Regions from separate parts of the Serratia sp. DFXYC6 genome, predicted to be linked through region 1. Evidence: predicted binding sites of a transcription regulator. Region 1 holds the regulator's gene; each other region holds the start of a gene.
The links. Region 1 encodes Fur, which represses iron uptake genes when iron is present. Its sites were predicted from a motif close to ATAATAATGAGAACNACTATCAA; they were not measured.
Positions count from the first base shown of each region.

Region 2: the regulator Fur is predicted to act here: its motif matches at 1,495-1,517, upstream of feoA (ferrous iron transporter A).
Region 3: the regulator Fur is predicted to act here: its motif matches at 3,399-3,421, upstream of fepD (Fe(3+)-siderophore ABC transporter permease).
Region 4: the regulator Fur is predicted to act here: its motif matches at 2,114-2,136, upstream of AC2CGQ_RS01905 (Nramp family divalent metal transporter).

Region 1 is NZ_JBXUNV010000004.1:44,966-50,743, reverse strand. Features, by position in the region: gene AC2CGQ_RS19220 (beta-N-acetylhexosaminidase) at 1-1,636, shown strand, start outside; gene fur (ferric iron uptake transcriptional regulator) at 1,885-2,331, opposite strand; gene fldA (flavodoxin FldA) at 2,661-3,200, opposite strand; gene ybfE (LexA regulated protein) at 3,456-3,743, opposite strand; gene ybfF (esterase) at 4,000-4,773, opposite strand; gene seqA (replication initiation negative regulator SeqA) at 4,998-5,540, shown strand; gene pgm (phosphoglucomutase (alpha-D-glucose-1,6-bisphosphate-dependent)) at 5,618-5,778, shown strand, end outside.
Region 2 is NZ_JBXUNV010000006.1:72,410-78,187, forward strand. Features, by position in the region: gene AC2CGQ_RS22815 (Tex family protein) at 1-1,028, shown strand, start outside; gene feoA (ferrous iron transporter A) at 1,636-1,860, shown strand; gene feoB (Fe(2+) transporter permease subunit FeoB) at 1,932-4,247, shown strand; gene AC2CGQ_RS22830 (FeoC-like transcriptional regulator) at 4,247-4,486, shown strand; gene AC2CGQ_RS22835 (YdgH/BhsA/McbA-like domain containing protein) at 4,531-4,815, opposite strand; gene bioH (pimeloyl-ACP methyl ester esterase BioH) at 5,086-5,778, opposite strand, start outside.
Region 3 is NZ_JBXUNV010000001.1:357,606-363,383, forward strand. Features, by position in the region: gene AC2CGQ_RS01830 (ABC transporter substrate-binding protein) at 1-438, shown strand, start outside; gene AC2CGQ_RS01835 (ABC transporter ATP-binding protein) at 467-1,273, opposite strand; gene fepG (iron-enterobactin ABC transporter permease) at 1,291-2,328, opposite strand; gene fepD (Fe(3+)-siderophore ABC transporter permease) at 2,328-3,383, opposite strand; gene fepB (Fe2+-enterobactin ABC transporter substrate-binding protein) at 3,597-4,604, opposite strand; RNA gene AC2CGQ_RS01855 (RtT sRNA) at 4,804-4,927, opposite strand; tRNA gene AC2CGQ_RS01860 (tRNA-Lys) at 5,003-5,078, opposite strand; tRNA gene AC2CGQ_RS01865 (tRNA-Val) at 5,086-5,161, opposite strand; tRNA gene AC2CGQ_RS01870 (tRNA-Val) at 5,201-5,276, opposite strand; tRNA gene AC2CGQ_RS01875 (tRNA-Val) at 5,306-5,381, opposite strand; gene gltX (glutamate--tRNA ligase) at 5,676-5,778, shown strand, end outside.
Region 4 is NZ_JBXUNV010000001.1:365,575-371,352, forward strand. Features, by position in the region: tRNA gene AC2CGQ_RS01890 (tRNA-Ala) at 282-357, shown strand; tRNA gene AC2CGQ_RS01895 (tRNA-Ala) at 417-492, shown strand; gene AC2CGQ_RS01900 (NupC/NupG family nucleoside CNT transporter) at 611-1,798, opposite strand; gene AC2CGQ_RS01905 (Nramp family divalent metal transporter) at 2,176-3,411, shown strand; gene AC2CGQ_RS01910 (DUF2502 domain-containing protein) at 3,453-3,863, opposite strand; gene mgrA (L-glyceraldehyde 3-phosphate reductase) at 4,086-5,075, opposite strand; gene AC2CGQ_RS01920 (alpha-keto acid decarboxylase family protein) at 5,264-5,778, shown strand, end outside.

The DNA.
Region 1 (5,778 bases):
CGGCATTTTCCTTGACGTGGCGCGCAACTTCCATAAGAAGGACGCGGTGCTGCGCCTGCTGGATCAGATGGCGGCTTACAAGCTCAATAAATTCCACTTCCACCTGAGCGATGACGAAGGCTGGCGCATCGAGATCCCCGGTTTGCCGGAGCTGACGGAAGTCGGCGGCCAGCGCTGCCACGATCTGAGCGAAACCACCTGCCTGCTGCCGCAGTACGGCCAGGGGCCGGACGTCTACGGCGGCTTCTTCAGCCGTCAGGACTATATCGACATCATCAAATACGCCCAGGCGCGCCAGATTGAGGTGATCCCGGAGATCGACATGCCGGCGCACGCCCGCGCGGCGGTGGTCTCTATGGAAGCGCGCTACAAGAAACTGCATGCCGCCGGCAAAGAGCAGGAGGCCAACGAGTTCCGCCTGGTGGATCCGACCGATACCTCCAATACCACCTCGGTGCAGTTCTTTAACCGCCAGAGCTACCTGAACCCGTGCCTGGATTCCTCCCAGCGCTTTGTCGACAAGGTGATTGGCGAGATTGCCCAGATGCATAAAGAAGCCGGGCAGCCGATCAAAACCTGGCACTTCGGCGGCGATGAGGCGAAAAACATCCGCCTGGGCGCCGGCTATACCGACAAGGCGAAACCGGAGCCGGGTAAAGGCATCATCGACCAGAGCAACGAAGACAAGCCGTGGGCCAAGTCGCAGGTTTGCCAGACGATGATCAAAGAAGGCAAGGTGGCCGACATGGAACACCTGCCGAGCTACTTCGGCCAGGAGGTCAGCAAGCTGGTGAAGGCGCACGGCATCGACAGAATGCAGGCCTGGCAAGACGGCTTGAAAGACGCCGAGAACGCAAAGGCGTTCGCCACCTCGCGCGTGGGCGTCAACTTCTGGGATACGTTGTACTGGGGCGGTTTCGATAGCGTCAACGACTGGGCCAACAAAGGATATGAAGTGGTGGTCTCCAACCCGGACTACGTCTACATGGACTTCCCTTACGAGGTGAACCCGGACGAGCGTGGTTACTACTGGGGCACCCGCTTCAGCGACGAGCGCAAGGTGTTCAGCTTCGCGCCGGACAACATGCCGCAGAACGCGGAAACCTCGGTCGACCGCGACGGCAACCACTTTAACGCCAAAAGCGACAAGCCGTGGCCGGGCGCCTACGGTCTGTCCGCTCAGCTGTGGAGCGAAACCCAGCGCACCGATCCGCAGATGGAATACATGATCTTCCCGCGCGCGCTGTCGGTGGCGGAACGCGCCTGGCACCGAGCCGGTTGGGAGCAGGACTATCGCGCCGGCCGTGAATACAAAGGCGGGGAAACCCACTTTGTCGACACCAAGGCGCTGGAGAAAGACTGGTTGCGCTTCGCCAATATCCTGGGCCAACGAGAACTGGCCAAGCTGGACAAAGGCGGCGTCGCTTACCGTCTGCCGGTGCCGGGCGCGCGCGTGGCGGGCGGCAAGCTGGAAGCGAATATCGCGCTGCCGGGATTGGGCATCGAGTACTCCACCGACGGCGGTAAGCAGTGGCAGCGCTATGATGCCAAGGCCAAACCGGCGGTCTCCGGCGAAGTACAGGTGCGCTCGGTCAGCCCGGACGGTAAACGTTACAGCCGCGCCGAGAAGGTCTAAGCCCGGCACATCGGCCTGTCGTCATGGCGGCGGGCCGCTTAACGAAGGGGGAATGCGTTCGCCCCCGCGCGTGCCGGCGTGGGGCGGATGTTGAAGTGAGAGCAGTACGTGGAGTCGCAGTGCCGCTGCAATTGTAGTATTTCATGACATGATCTTTCCCCGGCTTGCCCGGGGATTTTTTTGCCCGTTGTACGGCGGGCATAAAAAAACCGCCTCAATGTGAGGCGGTTTCTCATAGCCGGTGAGGCTTATTTCTTGTCGTGCAGCGTTTCGTCTTCGCGGCAGTCACCGGTTTCACAGTGGCCGTACAGGTACAGACTGTGGTTGGTAAGCTTGATGCCGTGCTGCTTGGCGATATCACGCTGGCGCACTTCGATGGATTCGTCGCTGAATTCGATCACTTTGCCGCAGTCCAGGCAAATCAGGTGATCGTGGTGATGCTGTTGGGTCAGCTCGAACACGGACTTGCCGCCTTCGAAGTTGTGACGTGTCACAATGCCCGCATCGTCAAACTGGTTCAGTACGCGATAAACCGTTGCCAGGCCGATCTCTTCGCCCATATCAATCAGTTTTTTGTACAAATCTTCCGCACTGACGTGATGGCATTCCGGATTTTGCAGTACTTCCAGGATTTTGAGTCGCGGAAGCGTGACTTTTAAGCCGGCCTTCTTCAATGCGATGTTGTTGTCGGTCATGCGAATTCAGTCCTGTTACTATGCTAATCAAGTTGAGGCGTACTCGCCTGTGGCATCGGTCGGCACAAAGAGTTAATGCGTCTCATTATAGAACCGGTTGTACTAAATGGAAACCGCCGGTTGTTAACAAAGATATAATTGCACTATTGCATGTTTTGCATGCAACGCCTTGATGGATGGGATAAACCGATATCTCAGTCTACCGTGACGGGGTGGGAAGTTACAAATCTGTAGCTTCTATCGCAGCAATCCCTGTTGCCGATGACGGCCCTGTCGGCACACTATGCACTTTACAGGGCCTTTGTTCAACCTTTCGCCAGTCCCGGCGTTTAGCCGACGATATCGGCCAGGCTCAGCTCTTCGACAATCTGTTTGACCCAGGCGTCGACGCGCTCATTGGTCAGCTCCGGCTGACGGTCTTCGTCGATCGCCAGACCGATGAAGTGGTTGTCGTCCGCCAGGCCTTTGGAAGCTTCGAAGTGGTAGCCTTTGGTCGGCCAGTGGCCCACGATGGCCGCGCCGCGCGGTTCGATGATGTCGCGGATGGTGCCCATCGCGTCACAGAAGTATTCCGCGTAGTCTTCCTGGTCGCCGCAGCCGAACAGCGCCACCAGTTTGCCGTTGAAATCGACTTCTTCCAGCGTCGGGAAGAAATCGTCCCAGTCACACTGCGCTTCACCGTAGTACCAGGTCGGGATACCCAGCAGCAGGATATCGAACCCTTCCAGGTCTTCTTTGCTGCTTTTGGCGATGTCGTGCACTTCAGAGACGTCGTCGCCAAACTGTTTCTGGAGAATTTTCTGGATCATTTTGGCAATGTTTTCGGTATTGCCAGTGTCGCTGCCAAAGAAAATGCCTACAGTAGCCATATCGCGTATAACCTTTAAATTCAATTAATTGCATTACTCGGCGCCGGCACTGCCGCCGATTAAAATGATGCCATGGCAAGAGCCTTTCGCCACGGTGGCGGGCGCCGACAGGCGCAGTCTCTTACCGGTAAATGCGTATCATGCCAGAAAGTGGCGCCGGGGTTTTATCGCATTTATGCGATGCCGAAGGATGAAGAAAAGCGTGGTCGATCCGGCGTTGTCCTTAACGCCGCGCCGCGCGTGCGGCCGAAGAGATCAATGTTCCGGCTGTTCTTCCGCCAGTTGCGCCAACAGCATCTGCTCGATGAGTTCGCTGCGGCTGATGTTGCGCTGTTCCGCCAGTTTGTTCAGGGCGTCCACCGCATCCGCGTTGATTTTCAGCTCTACGCGCCGCAATCCGCGCACTTTATCGCGCCGTAACTGATTGCGCTTATTGATTCTAAGCTGTTCATCGCGGGAAAGCGGGTTGGTTTTCGGGCGCCCCGGACGGCGTTCATCTGCGAACAGATCCAGCGTCGTGCGATCCGTTTGTTCTTTTGCCATAGGTAGCGGTACTGCAAGGGAGTTTGCATCAAAAAGCGCTCGCACGCTTCCGGAGGCATCGGTTAACACACTTCGGGCCAATAAACCCTAACCCAAATTTACCCCCGAACCGGCGTTCGCGAACGCGCTGGCGCGGCGGCAAAATTATAGCGCGCCATATTACCCCAGCAGATGGAGCGGCGACAATGCCTAACTGCGGGCTAAACGCGCTAAGCCGTTATCTTTAGCGCGTTTTTTCGCCAGGTGAGCGCGTTTTTCAGGCTTCGCCGAGGAAACGGTGGATGGCGCGCAGCACCGCTTCCGGTTTTTCGGCGTGCACCCAATGGCCGGTGCCGGCGACGACGTGCGCGCGTGCCTGCGGGAATTGGCGGGCGATGTCTGCACGGTAGCTGTCCTGCACGTACGGCGACAGGCCGCCGCGAATGAACAGGGTCGGGTGTGGCCAGGCCGGGACTTCCTGCCAGCCGGTGATGTCTTCGTAGCGTTCGATCAGCACCGGCAGGTTGAAGCGCCATTCACCGTTATGGAAGGACTTCAGCAGGAACTGGATCACGCCTTCTTCCTGCAGGTAGTCGCGCATCAACTGGGCGGCCGCCTGGCGCTGGGTAATGCCGGCGGCGCTGACGGCCTTCAGCGCGGCGAAGATCTCGTCATGGCGTCGGGTCTGGTAATCCACCGGCGCGACGTCGATGACGATCAGCTTGGCGATGCGCTCGGGCGCGATGGCGGTCAGCGCCATCGCCGCTTTGCCGCCCATCGAGTGGCCGATGACGATCGCTTTCTCCAGCTGCAGTTCGTCGAGCAGCGCCAGCAGATCTTGCGCCATGGCGGGGTAGTTCATGTCGTCGGCGCGCGGGGAGAGGCCGTGGTTGCGCAGATCGACCTTGATCACACTGTGCTGTTTATGCAGATCGCGCGCCAGCACGCCCAGGTTGTCGAGATTGCCGAACAGCCCGTGGATCAGCAGCACCGGCAGCGCGTCTGACTCGGCGGCCAGCAGTTGATAATGTAATTTCATGGCGAAGTTCATACAGAGAGAGATTCAGATTAGGGTATCATGATTGAATCGCACGATGAATCATGCGGAATTTTCGCGGCGCGGGCTTGGCAGTGCCGGCTATAGGTATTAGTCTGCATTTGCCGTCCGGAGGCACATTGTTGTGTTCGCCCCAGCGCTTTTAACCTTATAATCCCATGGCTTGAATGCAGGATCTGGCTTCAGGTTCTAAGTAGAAAAAACAGTATTGGATAAAGATGAAAACTATTGAAGTCGACGAAGAGCTTTACCGTTATATTGCCAGCCACACGCAACACATCGGTGAAAGCGCGTCCGATATTTTACGCCGCATGTTGAAATTCACCGCCGGGCAGCCGGCGCGCGCGTTGCCTGCCGCCAGTGCGTCGCAGTCCGTCGAGCTGGAAAAAGCGGCGCCGGTTCAGCGTCCGCGCGATCGCGTACGCGCCGTGCGTGAACTGCTGCTGTCGGATGAATACGCCGAGCAGAATAAAGCGGTCAACCGTTTCATGCTGGTGCTGTCCACGCTGTACACCCTCGATGCCGCCGGTTTTGCCGCCGCCACCGAGGCGTTGACCGGCCGTACCCGCACCTATTTCGCCGGCGATCAGCAGACCCTGCTGGCCAACGGCACGCATACCAAGCCGAAGCATGTGCCTGGCACCCCTTACTGGGTGATCACCAATACCAATACCGGCCGCAAACGCAGCATGATCGAACACATCATGCAGGCGATGCAGTTCCCGGCGGAACTGATCGAGAAAGTTTGCGGTACCGTCTAATTTAGCGAACAGCCCGTCATGATGGCCGTGCGCGACGTATTTGCCCGGTCACCGACAGGGATGAGGGAGATATGTCGATGGCGAATAATCCACGTGCCGGGCAGCCCGCCCGCCAAAGCGATCTGATCAACGTAGCCCAGCTGACGTCGCAGTACTATGTGCTGCAACCGGAAGCCGGCAATGCCGCACATGCGGTGAAGTTTGGCACCTCCGGCCACCGCGGCAGCGCGCAGCGCCA
Region 2 (5,778 bases), on a different contig from region 1:
ACGTATCGCTGCGCGGTGCGGTGTCCATCGCTCGCCGCCTGCAGGATCCGCTGGCGGAGCTGGTGAAGATCGACCCGAAATCCATCGGCGTCGGCCAGTATCAGCACGACGTCAGCCAGAGCCAGCTGGCGAAGAAACTGGACTCGGTGGTGGAAGACTGCGTAAACGCCGTCGGCGTCGATCTGAACACCGCGTCGGTGCCGTTGCTGACCCGCGTGGCCGGCCTGACGCGCATGATGGCGCAGAACATCGTCAATTGGCGCGACGAGAACGGCCGCTTCAGCAACCGTGAACAGCTGCTGAAGGTCAGCCGTCTGGGGCCGAAGGCCTTCGAACAGTGCGCCGGCTTCCTGCGTATCAACCACGGCGACAACCCGCTGGATGCTTCCACCGTTCACCCGGAAGCCTATCCGGTGGTGCAACGCATCCTGGCCGCCACCGAGCAGGCGCTGCAGGACCTGATGGGCAACGCCTCCGCGGTGCGCAGCCTGAAAGCGGTTGATTTCACCGACGACAAGTTCGGCGTGCCGACGGTCACCGACATTCTGAAAGAGCTGGAGAAGCCGGGCCGTGACCCGCGTCCGGAATTCAAAACCGCCACCTTCGCCGAAGGCGTGGAAACCCTCAACGATCTGCAGCCGGGCATGATCCTGGAAGGCTCGGTGACCAACGTCACCAACTTCGGCGCCTTCGTGGATATCGGCGTGCATCAGGACGGCCTGGTGCACATCTCCTCGCTGGCGGACAAATTCGTCGAAGATCCGCACACCGTGGTGAAAGCCGGCGACATCGTCAAAGTGAAGGTGATGGAAGTCGATCTGCAGCGTAAACGCATTGCGCTGAGCATGCGCCTGGATGAGCAACCGGGCGAGGGTTCACCGCGTCGCGGCGGCAACGCGCCTGCCCAGACGCGCGACAACGCCAACCGTTCGGCAGGCGGCAACAAGGCCAAACCGCGCAACGCGGCGCCGGCCGGCAACAGCGCCATGGGCGACGCGCTGGCGGCGGCATTCGGCAAGAAACGCTAAGTCGGAACCGACAGGGCGGAGCCTGCTCCGCCCTTTCCGAGAAAGAAAACTTGCGGCATTTTTTTGACCCGCCTCAATAAACCGTTATCTTTTTATTTCCCGTTGCTGCGTGACCGCCCTCCCATTGTTAAAGCGGCAAACATCCCTTCTGCAGCCGTTTATTAACAACGTCGTTAACACACATTTTTCATTCTGCGAATTGTGAGCGAAACACAAATGGTTACCGCTCGTATTACGGCGGAATAATGTTATTGAATTGCCTTTCATCAGAAATAAATAAGGGAAAAACGCCATCAATATTTGCAAACGAGAAAACTCGGCTACAAATACGCAACTGATTTAACTCACCATTCTCATTTGTCGCCGAGTAAAAGCAGTGGTAAAACGGGGCTTATCAAGACGACACAACCAAAAACTGTCGACGCCATAATAATTGGTTACAATACCCCTACTTTTTGTATTGAACGCGATAATGATAATTACTATTATTTGCGCTCACTTTATTGCATGACCTTATGGATGAATACCGCCGACGGCGTGGCATTTTCGCCGGCAACGTCCAATTATCATCAGCCCGATGTTCATCGGCACCCGGAAGGTTAATCACATGCAGCTTCAACCTAAACACACATATAAGATTGTCGGCTTTTCCGGTGAAATTGCGCCGGCCTACCGCCAGAAACTGTTATCGCTCGGCATGCTGCCCGGCTCTTCGTTCGACGTGGTGCGCGTCGCGCCGCTGGGCGATCCGATAGAAATAAAAACCCGCCGCGTCAGCCTGGTGCTGCGCAGGAAGGATCTGGCGCTGCTGCAGCTCGACGGCCAGTCCTGAACCGGCGCACCTCCATTTGCCGACGCGTCCTTGCGCCGGCGCGGCTCTCCTTGAAGACGACACGCAGAACTATGAAAAAACTCACCATCGGCTTAATCGGTAACCCGAACTCCGGCAAAACCACGCTGTTCAACCAGCTGACCGGCGCACGCCAACGGGTCGGTAACTGGGCGGGCGTGACGGTCGAACGCAAAGAAGGCCATTTCACTACCCCGCAGTCCGACGTGCGGCTGGTCGATTTGCCCGGCACCTACTCCCTGACCACCATTTCAGAGCAAACCTCGCTCGATGAGCAGATCGCCTGCCACTACATTTTGAGCGGCGACGCCGATCTGCTGATCAACGTGGTCGACGCCTCCAACCTGGAGCGCAATCTCTACCTGACGCTGCAGCTGCTGGAGCTGGGCATTCCCTGCATCGTGGCGCTGAACATGCTCGACATCGCCAAAAGCCAGCATATCGATATCGACGTCGCCGCGCTGTCGGCACGCCTCGGCTGCCCGGTAGTGCCGATGATCTCCACCCGCGCCGACGGTATCGGCGTGCTGAAACAGATGATCGACAATCATCGCCTCAACGAACAGCAGGCGCTGGTGAACTACCCGCCGTTGCTGCTGAAAGCGGTCGCCACGCTGAGCGATGCCATGCCGCAAACGCTGCCGGCGGTGCAACGCCGCTGGCTGGCATTGCAGATGCTGGAAGGCGACATCTACAGCCACCGGCTGGCCGGTCCCGCCGTCGCGCTGCTGCCTGCGGCCATTCAGGCGTTGCAACAGCAACAGCAAGAAGACCCGGCGCTGGTGATCGCTGACGCGCGCTACCAGTCTATCGCCACCCTGAGCGACGCGGTCAGCAACTCGCAGCAGGCGATGCCCAACCGCCTGACCGACATGCTGGATAAAGTGATCCTCAACCGCTGGCTGGGCGTACCGATCTTCCTGTTGGTGATGTACCTGATGTTCCTGCTGGCGATCAACATCGGCGGCGCGCTGCAGCCGATCTTCGATATCGGCTCGGCGGCGATCTTCATTCAGGGCATTCAGTGGCTCGGCTACACCCTGCACTTCCCCGACTGGCTGACCGTTTTCCTGGCGCAGGGCGTCGGCGGCGGCATCAACACCGTGCTGCCGCTGGTGCCGCAGATCGGCATGATGTACCTGTTCCTGTCGTTCCTGGAAGACTCCGGCTACATGGCGCGTGCGGCGTTCGTGATGGATCGCCTGATGCAGGCGCTCGGGCTGCCGGGCAAATCCTTTGTGCCGCTGATCGTCGGTTTCGGCTGCAACGTGCCGTCCATCATGGGCGCCCGTACGCTGGACGCCCAACGCGAGCGCCTGATCACCATCATGATGGCGCCGTTCATGTCCTGCGGCGCCCGGCTGGCGATCTTCGCGGTGTTTGCCGCCGCCTTCTTTGGCCAGGACGGCGCAGGGGTGGTGTTCTCGCTGTACATGCTCGGCATCGCGGTGGCGATCCTCACCGGCCTGGTACTCAAATACACCCTCATGCGCGGCGAAGCCTCGCCGTTCGTGATGGAGCTGCCGGTTTACCACGTGCCGCACCTGAAAAGCCTGCTGCTGCAAACCTGGCAGCGGTTGAAAGGGTTCGTGTTGCGCGCCGGTAAGGTGATCGTGGTGGCCAGCATATTCATCGGCGGCCTTAACAGCTTCTCGTTCAGCGGCAAAACGGTCGACAACATCAACGACTCCGCGCTGGCCACGGTTTCCAAGGTGCTGACGCCGTTGCTGCAGCCGATGGGCGTCCACCGCGATAACTGGCAGGCCACCGTCGGCCTGGTGACCGGCGCGATGGCGAAAGAAGTGGTGGTCGGCACGCTGAATACGCTGTATACCGCCGAGCACATCAACAAAGAGGCGTTCGACGCCGCCAACTTCAACCTGCTCGATGAGCTGGGCGGCGCGCTGCAGGAAACCTGGGACGGCCTGAAAAACACCTTCAGCCTGAGCGTGCTGTCCAACCCGATCGAAGCCAGCAAGGGCGACGGCGAGATGGGCGTCGGCTCGATGGGCGTGATGAGCAGCAAATTCGGCTCCGGCATCTCCGCCTACAGCTATCTGATCTTCGTGCTGCTGTATGTGCCCTGCGTCTCGGTGATGGGCGCCATCGCCCGCGAATCGAGCCGCGGCTGGATGACATTCTCCATCCTGTGGGGGCTGAACGTGGCCTACTCGCTGGCGACGCTGTTCTACCAAGCGGCGACCTTCAACCAACACCCGCAGTACAGCCTGACGGCGATCCTGGCGGTGCTGCTGGTGAATCTGCTGGTGCTGTTCGGCCTGCGCCGGGCGCGCAGCCGCGTCACGGTGCGCCTGGGCAACGCCACGCCGGCGGCCTGTTGTCAGGGCGCCAAAGGGAGCTGTCACTGATGGCCGGGCTGCTGCAGGTGCGCGATGCGCTGGCGCTGCGCGGCAGCGCCCAGGCGCAGCAGCTCAGCCAATCGCTGGCGACGCCGCTGCCGCTGGTGCAGGCGATGCTGGATCGTTTGACGGCGATGGGGAAAGTGGAGCGCATCGAACAGGATGACGGCGCCTGTTTGAGCGGCGGCTGCAAAAGCTGCCCGCAGGGCCAGGGGTGCAGCACGGTGTTCTATCGACTGAAAGCCTGAAGATAAGGGGCGCCAATGACGGGCGCCCCATTACCGTTCAAGGCTTATTGTTTGTCTTTGTAAACTTCGGCGATGGCGCTGAATTTACCGTGTTCGCGGCCTGCCAGGATCACGTAGTATTGACCGCCCTTTTCGTCAGCCAGTTTGGACAGCTCTTCCTTGGCGTCCATCGGTGACGTGGTTTCCGCCGTCGTGGTGACGGTGCCGATCTTCTCGTATTTACCCGGGTTCTTATCCAGATCTTCCTTGGTCAGCAGGGTTGCCGCCATGGAGCCGAAAGACACCGAACCCAGCACTGCCGCTGCAATAATCATCTTCAATGATTTCATGACACTAACCTCTCAATGGATAATTTATCTGTTATGAAAGCCGTCAAAAATCCATGCGTAGTACCGCAGGCTGCCGCGACATCCTCAGGCCTCGTTGCTTTCCCTGACGGGGCCCGTTTCCCAGAGACGAAACGCCAAAATGAAAAGCGCCGCACGCGGTCTTTTCATTTTCCAGCCAACGCATTGACTCACTAAGTATTGAACAGCTTTGTCTTTTATCCACCCGGCAGCGTTTTTTTTCGCGCTCTATCGTGCGTTTTCCCGCTGCATTCAATGTGCTGCAATAAACGCTTCGATCATCGTCACAAATTCATCGGGATGAGAGATAAACGGCGCATGGGCGGCTTTGGCCACGATCTGCGACGCAGAATTCGGCCAGGCGGCATCGAGCAGCTCGGCGACCTTGCGCGGCACTAACCCGTCCAGATAACCGTAGATCCGCAGCAGCGGCAAATTCAACTCCGCCAGCGGCGCGCGCAGATCGGCGGTGCGCAGGATCTCCAGCCCGCCGTTCAACACCTCGACGCTCGGCGTCGGCTGGTTAAGCACCACCGCTTTCAGCTGGCGCGCATCCTGACGCGCGCTCTCGGTACCCAGCGTTTGCAGCGCCAGAAAGCGCTCGACGGTGCGCTGGAAATCCAGGCTCAGCTGATGCTGGAAACCGCTCAGCACGTCCGGGCGGATCCCCGGCCACGCATCACGAGCGGCAAAACACGGCGAGGAGGCCACGGTGATAAGCCCCTTGACCCGCCCGGGCTGCATCAGCGCCGCCTGGCTGGCCACCAGCCCGCCGAGCGACCAGCCAAGCCACCAGGCCTGCGGCGGGGCGGCCGCCAGCACGATATCCGTCATCTGCTCCAGCGACAGGGCGCCGAACCCCTGGCTGCGGCCGTATCCCGGCAGATCGACCAGATGCAGGCGAAAATGCGGCGTCAGTCGCGCCTGGATGCAACTCCACACTTC
Region 3 (5,778 bases), on a different contig from region 1:
CGCATGGCGGAGATGATCCAGGCCGACTGGGCCAAGATCGGCGTGCGCGCCAAAATCGTCACCTTCGAGTGGGGCGAGTATTTGCAGCGGATTAAAAACGGCGAGCACCAGACCGCGCTGATGGGCTGGACCACCGCCAACGGCGATCCGGACAACTTCTTCGGCCCGCTGTTCACCTGCGCTTCGCTCGGCGGCTCCAACTCGGCGAAATGGTGCTACAAACCGTTCGACCAGCTGATCCTGCAGGCGCGCGAGGAGAACGATCACGCCAAACGGGTGGCGATGTATCAGCAGGCGCAGGTGATGATGCACGATCAGATGCCGGCGCTGATGATCGCGCACTCGACCATCTTCGAACCGGTGCGCAAGGAAGTGAAAGGCTACGAGATAGACCCATTCGGCAAACACATCTTCAAACAGGTGTCGCTGGAGAAGTAACCAAGAGGCCGGGTTAACCCGGCCTTTTTCATGCCTGCGGCGCGTCGCAGTGGTAGCGGCCGCGCGGGATCACCAGCGGCGTGTGGGACAGCGGATCGTCGATGATCATGCACGGCATGCCGAACACCCGCTCCACCAGTTCGGCGGTGATGATCTCCGCCGGTTTCCCTTCCGCCACGATCTTGCCGTCGCGCATGGCGATGATATGGTCGGCATAGCGGCAGGCGTGGTTGAGATCGTGCAGCACCGCGATCAGGGTTTGACCGCGCTCGCGGTTGAGCTGGCGGAACAGATCCAGCAGCTCGATCTGGTGCGCGATGTCCAGATAGGTGGTCGGCTCATCCAGCAGCAGCAGCGGGGTTTGCTGCGCCAGCGCCATCGCCACCCAGACGCGCTGACGCTGCCCGCCGGACAGCTCGTCGACGCTGCGATCCGCCAGCTGGCTGACGTTGGTGGCCGCCATGGCGGCTTCCACCGCCTGTTTGTCGGCCTGCGTCCACTGTTTCAGCAGGCTTTGGTGCGGATAGCGGCCGCGCGACACCAGGTCCGCCACGGTGATGCTGTCCGGCGCGATCGAAGTTTGCGGCAGCAGCCCAAGCTCGCGCGCCAGCGCCTTGGTGGCGAAGCTGCTGATGTTCTTGCCGTCCAGCATCACCTCGCCGGCGCTGGGTTTCAGCAGGCGGCACAGGGCGCGCAACAGCGTCGATTTGCCGCAGGCGTTCGGCCCGACGATCACCGTGAAGGCGCCGTCGGGGATCGCCACGCTCAGATCGTCAGCGATGATTTTATTGTCGTAGCCCAGCTTCAGGTGCGAGGCGTGCAGGCGGTGGCTCATGGCATTATCACTCTTCATTATCTGCGGGCCTCTCGGATGAGCAGCCAAATCAGGTACAGGCCGCCGATGCAGACGGTCACAACCCCGACCGGCAGTTGGATCGGCGCGAAAAGATGTTGGGACACCACGTCGGCGCCGAGCAGCAACGCCGCGCCCATCAGCGCCGAGGAGGTCAGGGTGACCGAGGATTGGCCGGCGAGGCGACGGGCGATCTGCGGCGCCGCCAGCGCGATAAAGGAAATCGGCCCGGCGGTGGCGGTGACGGCGGCGGTGAGGGTGACGCCGAACAGCATCAGCCACAGCCGGCTGCCTTCGGCGTTAACGCCCAGCGCGCGCGCCGTGTCATCGCCCATTTCCAGCAGCTGCAGCCGTTTGCCCATCAGCAGCGCGGCCGCGGCCGCCAGCACGATGAACGCCGTGGCGGGCTGGGCTTTTTGCCAGGTCATGCCGTTGAGCGAACCGGCCTGCCACATGGCGGCGTCCATGGCGCGCTCGAGCGAAGCGGTGATGATCAGCCAGGTGTTGGTGGAGACCAGCACCGCGCTGATGGCGATGCCGACGATGATCAACCGGAAGCCGGCGATGCCTTGCCGCCAGGCCAGCAGATAGATGGCCAGCGCGGCGAGAATGCCGCCGGCCAGCGCGCCGCCGGCGATGTAATAGTAGCCGCCGTTGAACAGGGTGATGGCGATCAGCGCGCCGGTGTAAGCCCCCATGTTAAAGCCGATCACGTCCGGGCTGCCGAGCGGGTTGCGGATAATTGACTGGAAAATGGCGCCGCTCATGCCGAGCGCGGCGCCTAACAACAGCGCCATGGCGATGCGGGGCAAGCGCCATTGGGTGACTACGGTCACCAGGTTTTTCGGCGCCTCGCCGGTCAGCGCGGCAAAAACCTGCTCCAGCGAAAGTTGCAGCGTGCCGTAGCACAGGGCGGCGACGGCCATCGCCAGACACAGCGCCAACAGTGAAAGGTTGACCAGCAGCAGGCGCAGCGGCAGGCGCCCGTTGATGACGCCGTCCGGGCGGCCGATATGCAGCGTATGCGGCAGACTCATCACAGACCCCCCAGCGTTTTCTTGCGGCGCACCAGCCAGATCAGCACCGGCGCGCCGATGAAGGCCGCCACGATGGAAACCCGCAGCTCACCGGCCGCCAGCAAGCGGCCGACCACGTCGGCGCACAGCAGTAAAATCGGCGCCAGCAGCATGGAGTAGGGCAGGATCCAGCGCTGGTCGGGGCCGACCCACCAACGGGCGATATGCGGCACCATCAGGCCGATGAAACTGATTGGGCCGACGGTGGCGGTTGCCGCGCCGCACAGCAGCGTGATGGCGATCACCGCGATCACCTGAGTCAGCACCACGCGCGCGCCGAGTGCGATAGCCAGATCTTCCCCCATACCGATGGTATTCAGCGGCCGGGCGATGAGCAGCGTCAGCAGGCAGCCGAGCAAAATGGCGGGGGCGGTCACCGGCAGCGTGGACAGCGTGCGGATATCCAGCGTGCCGGCCTGCCAGAAGCGCAGTTGGTCGAAGGTTTGCGGATCGATCAGCGACAGCCCGGTGGTGATGCCGAGCAGCACCGCGCCGATCGCCACGCCGGCCAGCGTCAGCCGCACCGGGTTGATGCGCCCGCCCGCCAGCGTGCCGATCAGGTAGACCAGCAGGGTGGTGAGGGCTGCGCCGGCAAAGGCGTAGGCCATGTAGCTTTCGGTGGTGGCGGCGCCGAAAAACATGATGCCGATGACCACGGCGAAGCTGGCGCCGGCGTTGATGCCGAGCACGCCGGGATCGGCCAGCGGGTTGCGCGTCAGCGCCTGAATCAGCGCGCCGGCGGCGCCGAGCGCCATGCCGGCCAGGATGCCCGCCAGCGTACGGGGCACCCGGGCATTGAGAATGATGGTGCTGTCGGAACCGCTCGCGGCGCCCTGCAGGCTGAGCCAGACGGTATGGAAGGGGATGGCTTTGGAACCCAGCATCAGGCTGGCCATGATGCACAGCAGCAACAGCGCCAAACCGATACCGAACCCGGCGATGCGTTTGAAGCCACTGGCGTAAGCTGCGTGCGGTGCGGACGAAAGCGTCCGCTCAGTCGGAGTGGGTACGTTCACACCGGTAACTCCTGTATGATTTTTATTCTCATTGTTATTTGCGTTCATGCGGGGGCAATAGTAGCACGAGTTTACGCCCGCATGCACCCGCCGGTTGGTGGCAAAGGTGCGTTGACGATGTTAATAACTATTGATATTTCAATTGATTGAATGTGAACGTTCGCCCCGCTTGCTGCAAGTGTCGGCAGGGGGCTGACCTGCCGACGGCGTGATTCAGGGCTTTTTGAACAACCGTTCGATTTGATTCAGCATGTTGGTGGCGCTGTAGTAATCGAGGCGGAAGGTGTCGTTGCCGACGGCGTAGACGTGCCGCTGTTCCACCGGCTCCAGATGTTTGAGGAACGGGTTGGTCAGCACCTCTTGCACTTTGCGCTCATTGGTGGCGAACAGGATCAGGGTTTTGCCATTCAGGCCTTCGGCCATTTTTTCGCCGGAGATCTGGATGATGTCATGGCGTTTACCCATGCTGGTGTTGCCTTTGGCGCTTTCCGGCGGGGTGGCCAGCTGGAAGCCGAGCTGGGTCAGCAGTTTGCCCTGGGCGGAACCCGGCGTCCACAGCATGGCCTCGCGGCCGTTGTCGGCATACACCAGCGGAGTGGTGGGCTGTGGCGGCAGCGCGATCGCCTGTTTCACTTGCTCCACGCGCTGCTCGAAACGATCTTCCGCCTGTTTGGCGCCGGCTTCATGACCGGTGATCTCGCCGAGCTCGCTGGCCAGCTGTTGCCAGCTTTTGTCGCCATAGTCGAGCACCAGCGTCGGCGCAATGGCGGACAGCTGGTCATAAAGTTTCAACGCCGAATCACCGCCGGTCGCGGCGACGACGATCAAATCCGGCGCGGCGGCGGCGACGGCTTCGGCATTGGGCTCCACCTGGTACAGCCGCTCGACGTGGCGCTGTTTGGCCACCTCGCTCCACTGGGTAAAGAAACCTTGTTTATCGGCCACCAGGGGATTTGGGCTGGTGGCGGCGCTGGCGACCACCGGGGCGTCGATAGCCAACAGCGTGCCGGTGATGGTGACGCTGGTGGACACGATGCGCTGCGGCGGTTTTTCCAGCGTGAACTTCCCTTTGACGCTGTCGATGGTGCGCGGCCAACTGCCGTCGGCAGCGGGGGCGGACGGTTGCTGTCCGTCGCTCTTGTCGTCCGGGCCGCAGCCGCTGAGCAACAGGCTGGAAGTGGCGATAAATGCAATGAACAGCTGGCGTAAGGATAGGGTCATGAGCGGGCTCTTTCTTTCCTTGAACTAAGGCGTATCAATCCGGCGGCGGATTGGCTGCGTGGTGGATGCCGGCTAATTTACCATTCAAGCCGCCAAAATGATAACCATTCGTATCTCAGCGCGTGGTGAAGGAAAGAATAGAAAGAAGAAGCGGAGTGACAGAAACGAAAAAAGCGCCAAAAGGCGCTTTTTTCTGAATTGGTGGGTCGTGCAGGATTGATTCGGCCTGTGGCCTCACCCTGCGGGCAACGCTGCGCGTTGTCGTATCGCTGCGCGATGCTCGAACCTCTACGGTTCTTCATCCTGCACGACTCGGTAAACTATGCCTGCGAGAAGATGAAGTCGGGAGCAGGTGGCGCAGAAACGAAAAAAGCGCCAAAAGGCGCTTTTTTCTGAATTGGTGGGTCGTGCAGGATTCGAACCTGCGACCAATTGATTAAAAGTCAACTGCTCTACCAACTGAGCTAACGACCCGCAGATGTGGTGGGTGATGACGGGCTCGAACCGCCGACCCCCTCCGTGTAAAGGAGATGCTCTACCAACTGAGCTAATCACCCACTTCAGGACTTCCAGGTTACTGCTAAACGAGAGAATGATGGTGGGTGATGACGGGCTCGAACCGCCGACCCCCTCCGTGTAAAGGAGATGCTCTACCAACTGAGCTAATCACCCTCATTCGTTCTCATTTTTTCTCAACAAGATGGTGGGCGATGACGGGCTCGAACCGCCGACCCCCTCCGTGTAAAGGAGATGCTCTACCAACTGAGCTAATCGCCCCGTCTTGTTGGAGTCGCATTATAGGGATAGTTCAAAGTGAGTCAACGGTTTTTAAAATGATTTCAATCGTTCGCCGCAAATTTAGGCAGGGCGCGATAATAATCGCCAGCAGCGCCGATTCTTTGCGCGATGCTATGCGAAACTCGCCGCAAAACGCGCGAAATCGACCGGCGCAATATCGTGTCGGCGTTGAGGAATTAGCGCGTGGTGATACAATGTCGTCCACTCTTTTTTCAATTCCGAGCAATCGTCGGCAACCGCCGACACGCGTTGCGTAATAAGGCAGTGAACCCAATGAAAATCAAAACCCGTTTTGCACCGAGCCCGACCGGCTATCTTCACGTCGGCGGCGCGCGTACCGCACTTTATTCCTGGTTGTTCAGCCGCCATGCGGGCG
Region 4 (5,778 bases), on a different contig from region 1:
TTATGGCGCGGGCAGTCTATGCCGCTCGGGAGTCCGACTCAAGCGCATTTCGCTAACATTCTGTTAATTAAAAATCAACGTGATATGCAGGGTCTTTCGCCATTTTGAGATGTAGCGCGCAAAATGGATGAACTCTGCACAAAGTGATGATTTTTTGGCGCCAAAGATGCTGATTTGGCGGCTTTTTCAACGCTTGATTCAGTAATTCAATTTAGCCGTTGACAGCTTTGAGCGGGTTTCATATTATGCGCCCCGTTCACAGCACAAAGTGATTGTGGAACGGGGCTATAGCTCAGCTGGGAGAGCGCTTGCATGGCATGCAAGAGGTCGACGGTTCGATCCCGTCTAGCTCCACCAACCTTCTTCTCAGAAAGGTTGAGGATACCGTAACGCCGGTCAAAGCGTACCACTTTTGTGGGGCTATAGCTCAGCTGGGAGAGCGCTTGCATGGCATGCAAGAGGTCGACGGTTCGATCCCGTCTAGCTCCACCACCATTTAAAAAGCCGACCTTAGGGTCGGCTTTTTGCTTTGTGTCATTTAACCTTCGCCGAATGCCGGCCAATAAAAAAGGCGCCCGCAGGCGCCTTGTTATCGCAGTCGGTTCGAGGCTTAGCCCAGCACCAGACCCGCGATGGAAGCGGACAGGATGCTGACCAGCGTAGAGCCGTACACCAGCTTCAGGCCAAAGCGTGACACCACGTTGCCCTGGTGTTCGTTCAGGCCCTTGATCGCACCGGCCACGATGCCGATGGAAGAGAAGTTGGCGAAGGACACCAGGAACACCGACAGGATCCCCAGGCTGCGCGGCGACAGCTCGGCAGAGACTTTCTGCAGTTCCATCATGGCCACGAATTCGTTGGAAACCAGCTTGGTGGCCATGATGCTGCCGACCTGCAGGGCTTCGTGCTTAGGAATGCCCATGATCCAGGCGAACGGATAGAAGAAGTAACCGAGGATTTCCTGGAAGCTCAGGCCGAAAATGGCGCTGAACACACCGTTGAGCGCGGCGATCAGGGCGATGAAGCCAATCAGCATCGCGGCGACGATAATCGCTACTTTGAAGCCCGCCAGGATGTATTCACCCAGCATTTCAAAGAAGCTCTGGCCTTCGTGCAGGTTGCCGAGGTGCAGCTCTTCTTCTTTATTGGTGTCGTACGGGTTGACCAGCGACAGCACGATAAAGGTGCTGAACATGTTCAATACCAGCGCCGCCACCACGAATTTGGCGTCCAGCATGGTCATATAGGCGCCGACGATGGACATGGAAACCGTAGACATCGCGGTCGCCGCCATGGTGTACATGCGCTTTTCCGACATCTTGCCCAAGATATCCTTGTAGGCGATGAAGTTTTCGGATTGGCCCAGGATCAGCGAGCTGACGGCGTTGAACGACTCCAGCTTGCCCATGCCGTTCACTTTCGACAGCACGGTGCCGATAATGCGGATGATGAACGGCAGCACCTTGATGTACTGCAGAATACCGATCAGCGCCGAAATGAAGACGATCGGGCACAGCACCTTCAGGAAGAAGAACGCCAGGCCTTTGTCGCCCATGCCGCCGAACACGAAATCAGTCCCTTGTCCCGCAAACCCGAGCAGTTTGTCAAACAGCGCGGCGAATCCTTTTACGAAGCCCAAACCCGCTTCCGAATGCAGGAAAAAGTAGGCCAGCAGTACTTCGATAACCAGTAGTTGAATAACATAGCGAATGCGGATGCTTTTACGATCGCGGCACACCAACAGGGCCAGGATCGCTACCACCACTATCGCCAACGCAAAGTGCGCAATATGGGACATGTTTGCTCCAAATTTGAGGCAGGCTGAATTTCGGCTGTCATTTTATGTAACGCTACGTTTAAAAACGAGACTTCTATTGCAAATATGGAAAATCATAGTGGGAGTTCTCCTAAAGTGTTGCGCAAAAGCATAAAAAATCAAGATGTTAAAGCAGCAATAGGAAATTCGTATTCTTGTGCTAACCTGTCTTTCAGGGGTATTGCAGCCAAAATCCCATCAGAAAAGCACGGAAATCGGCAAGCTCCGCGCTGAACCCTTCGATAAAACCGTTAATGTTGGCTATTACAGAGATAAGTTTTACCGCTCTAAATGCGCTTGATAATTATTATCATTTATATAGAGTGGAGATAAACGTAATTTCAGTAAGGGTTCAACATATGCTGAACAGTCGCGTGGTTGAAACCACCTCCGGTCGCTCCGCCAGAAAAATCAAACTCTCGCTCATGGGGCCCGCCTTTATCGCCGCTATCGGCTATATCGATCCCGGCAACTTCGCCACCAATATCCAGGCCGGCGCCTCATTCGGCTACAGCCTGCTGTGGGTGGTGGTTTGGGCCAACGTGATGGCGATGCTGATCCAGCTGTTGTCCGCCAAGCTGGGCATCGCCACCGGAAAAAATCTGGCCGAGCATATTCGCGATCGCTTTCCGCGGCCGGCGGTGTGGGCCTATTGGGTACAGGCGGAGATCATCGCCATGGCGACCGATCTGGCTGAGTTTATCGGCGCGGCGATCGGCTTCAAGCTGCTGCTCGGTGTCTCTCTGTTGCAGGGCGCAGTGCTGACCGGCATCGCCACCTTTTTAATTCTGATGCTGCAAAAACGCGGGCAAAAGCCACTGGAGCTGGTGATCGGTGGGCTGTTGTTGTTCGTCGCCGCCGCTTACATCGTCGAGCTGGCGTTCTCCCAGCCGCAGTTGGCGCCGCTGCTGAAGGGGATGGCGCTGCCCGATTTGCCTAACGGCGATGCGGTATTCCTGGCTGCCGGGGTATTGGGCGCCACCATCATGCCGCACGTGATCTATCTGCATTCGTCGCTCACCCAAATCGGCGGCGAGCACGACAAGGCGGAACGCTATGCCGCCACCAAAGTCGACGTCGCCGTGGCTATGACCATCGCCGGTTTCGTTAATCTGGCGATGATGGCCACCGCCGCCGCCGCGTTTCATTTCAGCGGCCACAGCGGCATCGCCGATCTCGACGTGGCTTACCTGACGCTGCAACCGCTGCTCGGGCACGCCGCCGCCACCGTGTTCGGCCTGAGCCTGGTGGCCGCCGGCCTCTCTTCTACCGTGGTGGGCACGCTGGCGGGGCAGGTGGTGATGCAGGGGTTCGTGCGTTTCCATATTCCGCTGTGGCTGCGGCGCGCGGTGACCATGCTGCCGTCGTTTATCGTCATCATGTTGGGGATGGATGCGACGCGCATTCTGGTGCTGAGCCAGGTGCTGCTCAGCTTCGGCATTGCGCTGGCGCTGGTGCCGCTGCTGGCTTTCACCGGCAATCGGGCGCTGATGGGGGAAATGGTCAACGGCCCGCTGGTGCAAAATCTGGGCAAGCTGATCGTACTGGTGGTGGTGGGATTGAACGGCTACCTGTTGATCGGCAGCGTGCTGTAAGCGAAAACAGTGCGGGCCGGCGTTGCGCCGGCCCGTCGTTGTTAATCGCGGTCGTCATCGCCGTGGCGGCGCCAGCGATCGCGGTCATGATCGTGATGGTGCTTTTTCTCTTTCTTCCAGTGGTGCTTATCGTAGTGTTTGTCGTATTTACGATAGCGTCCTTCATGATAGTAATAGTGTTTACGCCAGTAGTCGCCATCGCGCCAGCGATAGCCGTCCCAGTAGTAACCGCGACGGCTGCGGTCGCCGAGATAACGGCCCTGATGGCCTTGCCACCAGTCGCGATCCCGCCAATCGTAACCATCCCAATAGCGGCCGCGGTTATCCTGATCGCCGATGCGCAATGAAACGCCCGGCATCAGATCGATGCTGATCCCTTCGGCATGCGCATGCTGTGCGGCGGGCAGTACCGTCGCCGCCAAAATGGCGGCCAAGAGCAGAGGTTTAAACATGGCTTCTCCTTCCCGCTTGCGCGGCCTGGCCGTTTGTCACTTTATGAAGCGCGTTCATCAGTTTAAAAGCGGCCTTATCGTTATTTTTGCTGCAATATCGGCATCATAGCGCCGGCGTATAGGGTTGAATCTGAGAGCCACTCTGAAAATGATGCAGGAGGTTAAGATTTGAGATTTTTCTGGAGTATCGCCGCTCGATTGAACGGCGGAATTTGTAAACGATTACAATAAGATGTTCTCGATCTGCGCGAGCTCTTCTTCACTGAAGTGACGATTGGCCAGCATGCCCACCGCGTCTTCTATCTGCGCATTCTTGCTGGCGCCGATCAGCACTGAGGTCACGCGATCGCCGCGCAGCACCCAGGCCAGCGCCATCTGCGACAGCTTCTGCCCGCGTTGCCGCGCCAGCGCATCGAGGCGGCGCACCTTGTCCAGTCGCTCGGCGGTCAGCTGCTCCGGCTGCAGGAAGCGGCTGCCGCTGGCGGCGCGAGAATCTTGCGGGATGCCGTGCAGGTAGCGATCGGTCAGCAGGCCGCCCGCCAGCGGCGAGAAGGCGATAGAGCCGACGCCATGTTCTTCCAGCGTATCCAGCAACGCCGTCTCCGGCCCGCGTTCCAACATCGAATACTTCGGTTGGTGGATCACGCACGGCGTGCCGAGCTGCTGCAGAATGTCGAAGGCCTGTCGCGCGCGCTCGGCCGGGTAGTTGGACAGGCCGACATACAGCGCTTTGCCCTGGCGCACCAGCAGATCCAGCGCCGCCATGGTTTCTTCCAGCGGCGTGTCCGGATCCGGCCGATGATGATAAAAGATATCCACATACTCCAACCCCATGCGCCTCAGGCTCTGATCGAGGCTGGCGACCAGGTACTTTTTCGAGCCCCAATCACCGTAGGGGCCGGGCCACATGGTGTAACCGGCTTTGGAGGAGACGATCAGCTCATCGCGCCAGGCCCGCAGATCGGCGTTGAGAATGCGGCCAAAGTTCTCCTCGGCGGCGCCGGGCGGCGGGCCGTAGTTATTGGCCAGATCGAAATGGGTAATGCCGCGATCGAAGGCGCAGCGGATCAGGGTACGGGCGTTGTCGTACAAAGTGGCGTCGCCGAAGTTGTGCCACAGGCCGAGTGAGACGGCGGGCAGCTTCAGCCCGCTGCGGCCACAGCGCCGGTATTCCATAGCTTGATAACGCGAGGGGGAGGCTGGGTAAGACATAGTTATCCTTGTCGGCGAAAGGTGAAGTGCTTTGAGTGTATACGTTTCCACACCGCGTTGCCGCGGGAGCGATCACGACGCCGGCATGTAACGCCAGGTTGCCGTTCGATGCCGGGATGATTGTTCGAAATTTGAACGGCATCTTCGATAATTAAGATAATCGCTTCAGCTGCAGACAGGTGATGATCATGACTCAGACCTATACGGTGGCCGATTATCTGCTCGATCGTCTGGCCCAAATCGGCATCCGTCATTTCTTCGGCGTGCCGGGGGATTACAACCTGCAATTTCTCGATCACGTCCTCGCGCATCCGCAAATCACCTGGGTAGGCTGCGCCAACGAGTTGAACGCCGCCTATGCGGCTGACGGCTATGCGCGCTGCAAACCGGCGGCCGCGCTGCTCACCACCTTCGGCGTGGGGGAGCTGAGCGCGTTGAACGGGGTGGCCGGCAGCTACGCCGAATACCTGCCGGTGATCCACGTGGTTGGCACGCCGGCGCAGCGCGCCCAGCGCGCCGGTGATTTGCTGCATCATTCGCTGGGGGATGGCGACTTCACTCATTTCGCCCGGATAGCCAAAGAGGTGACCGTCGCGCAGGCCGACCTGACCGCCGACAACGCTGCGCTGGAGATAGACCGCCTGATCGGCGCCGCCTTGCTGGAGCATCGCCCGGTTTACCTGATGTTGCCCAGCGACGTCGC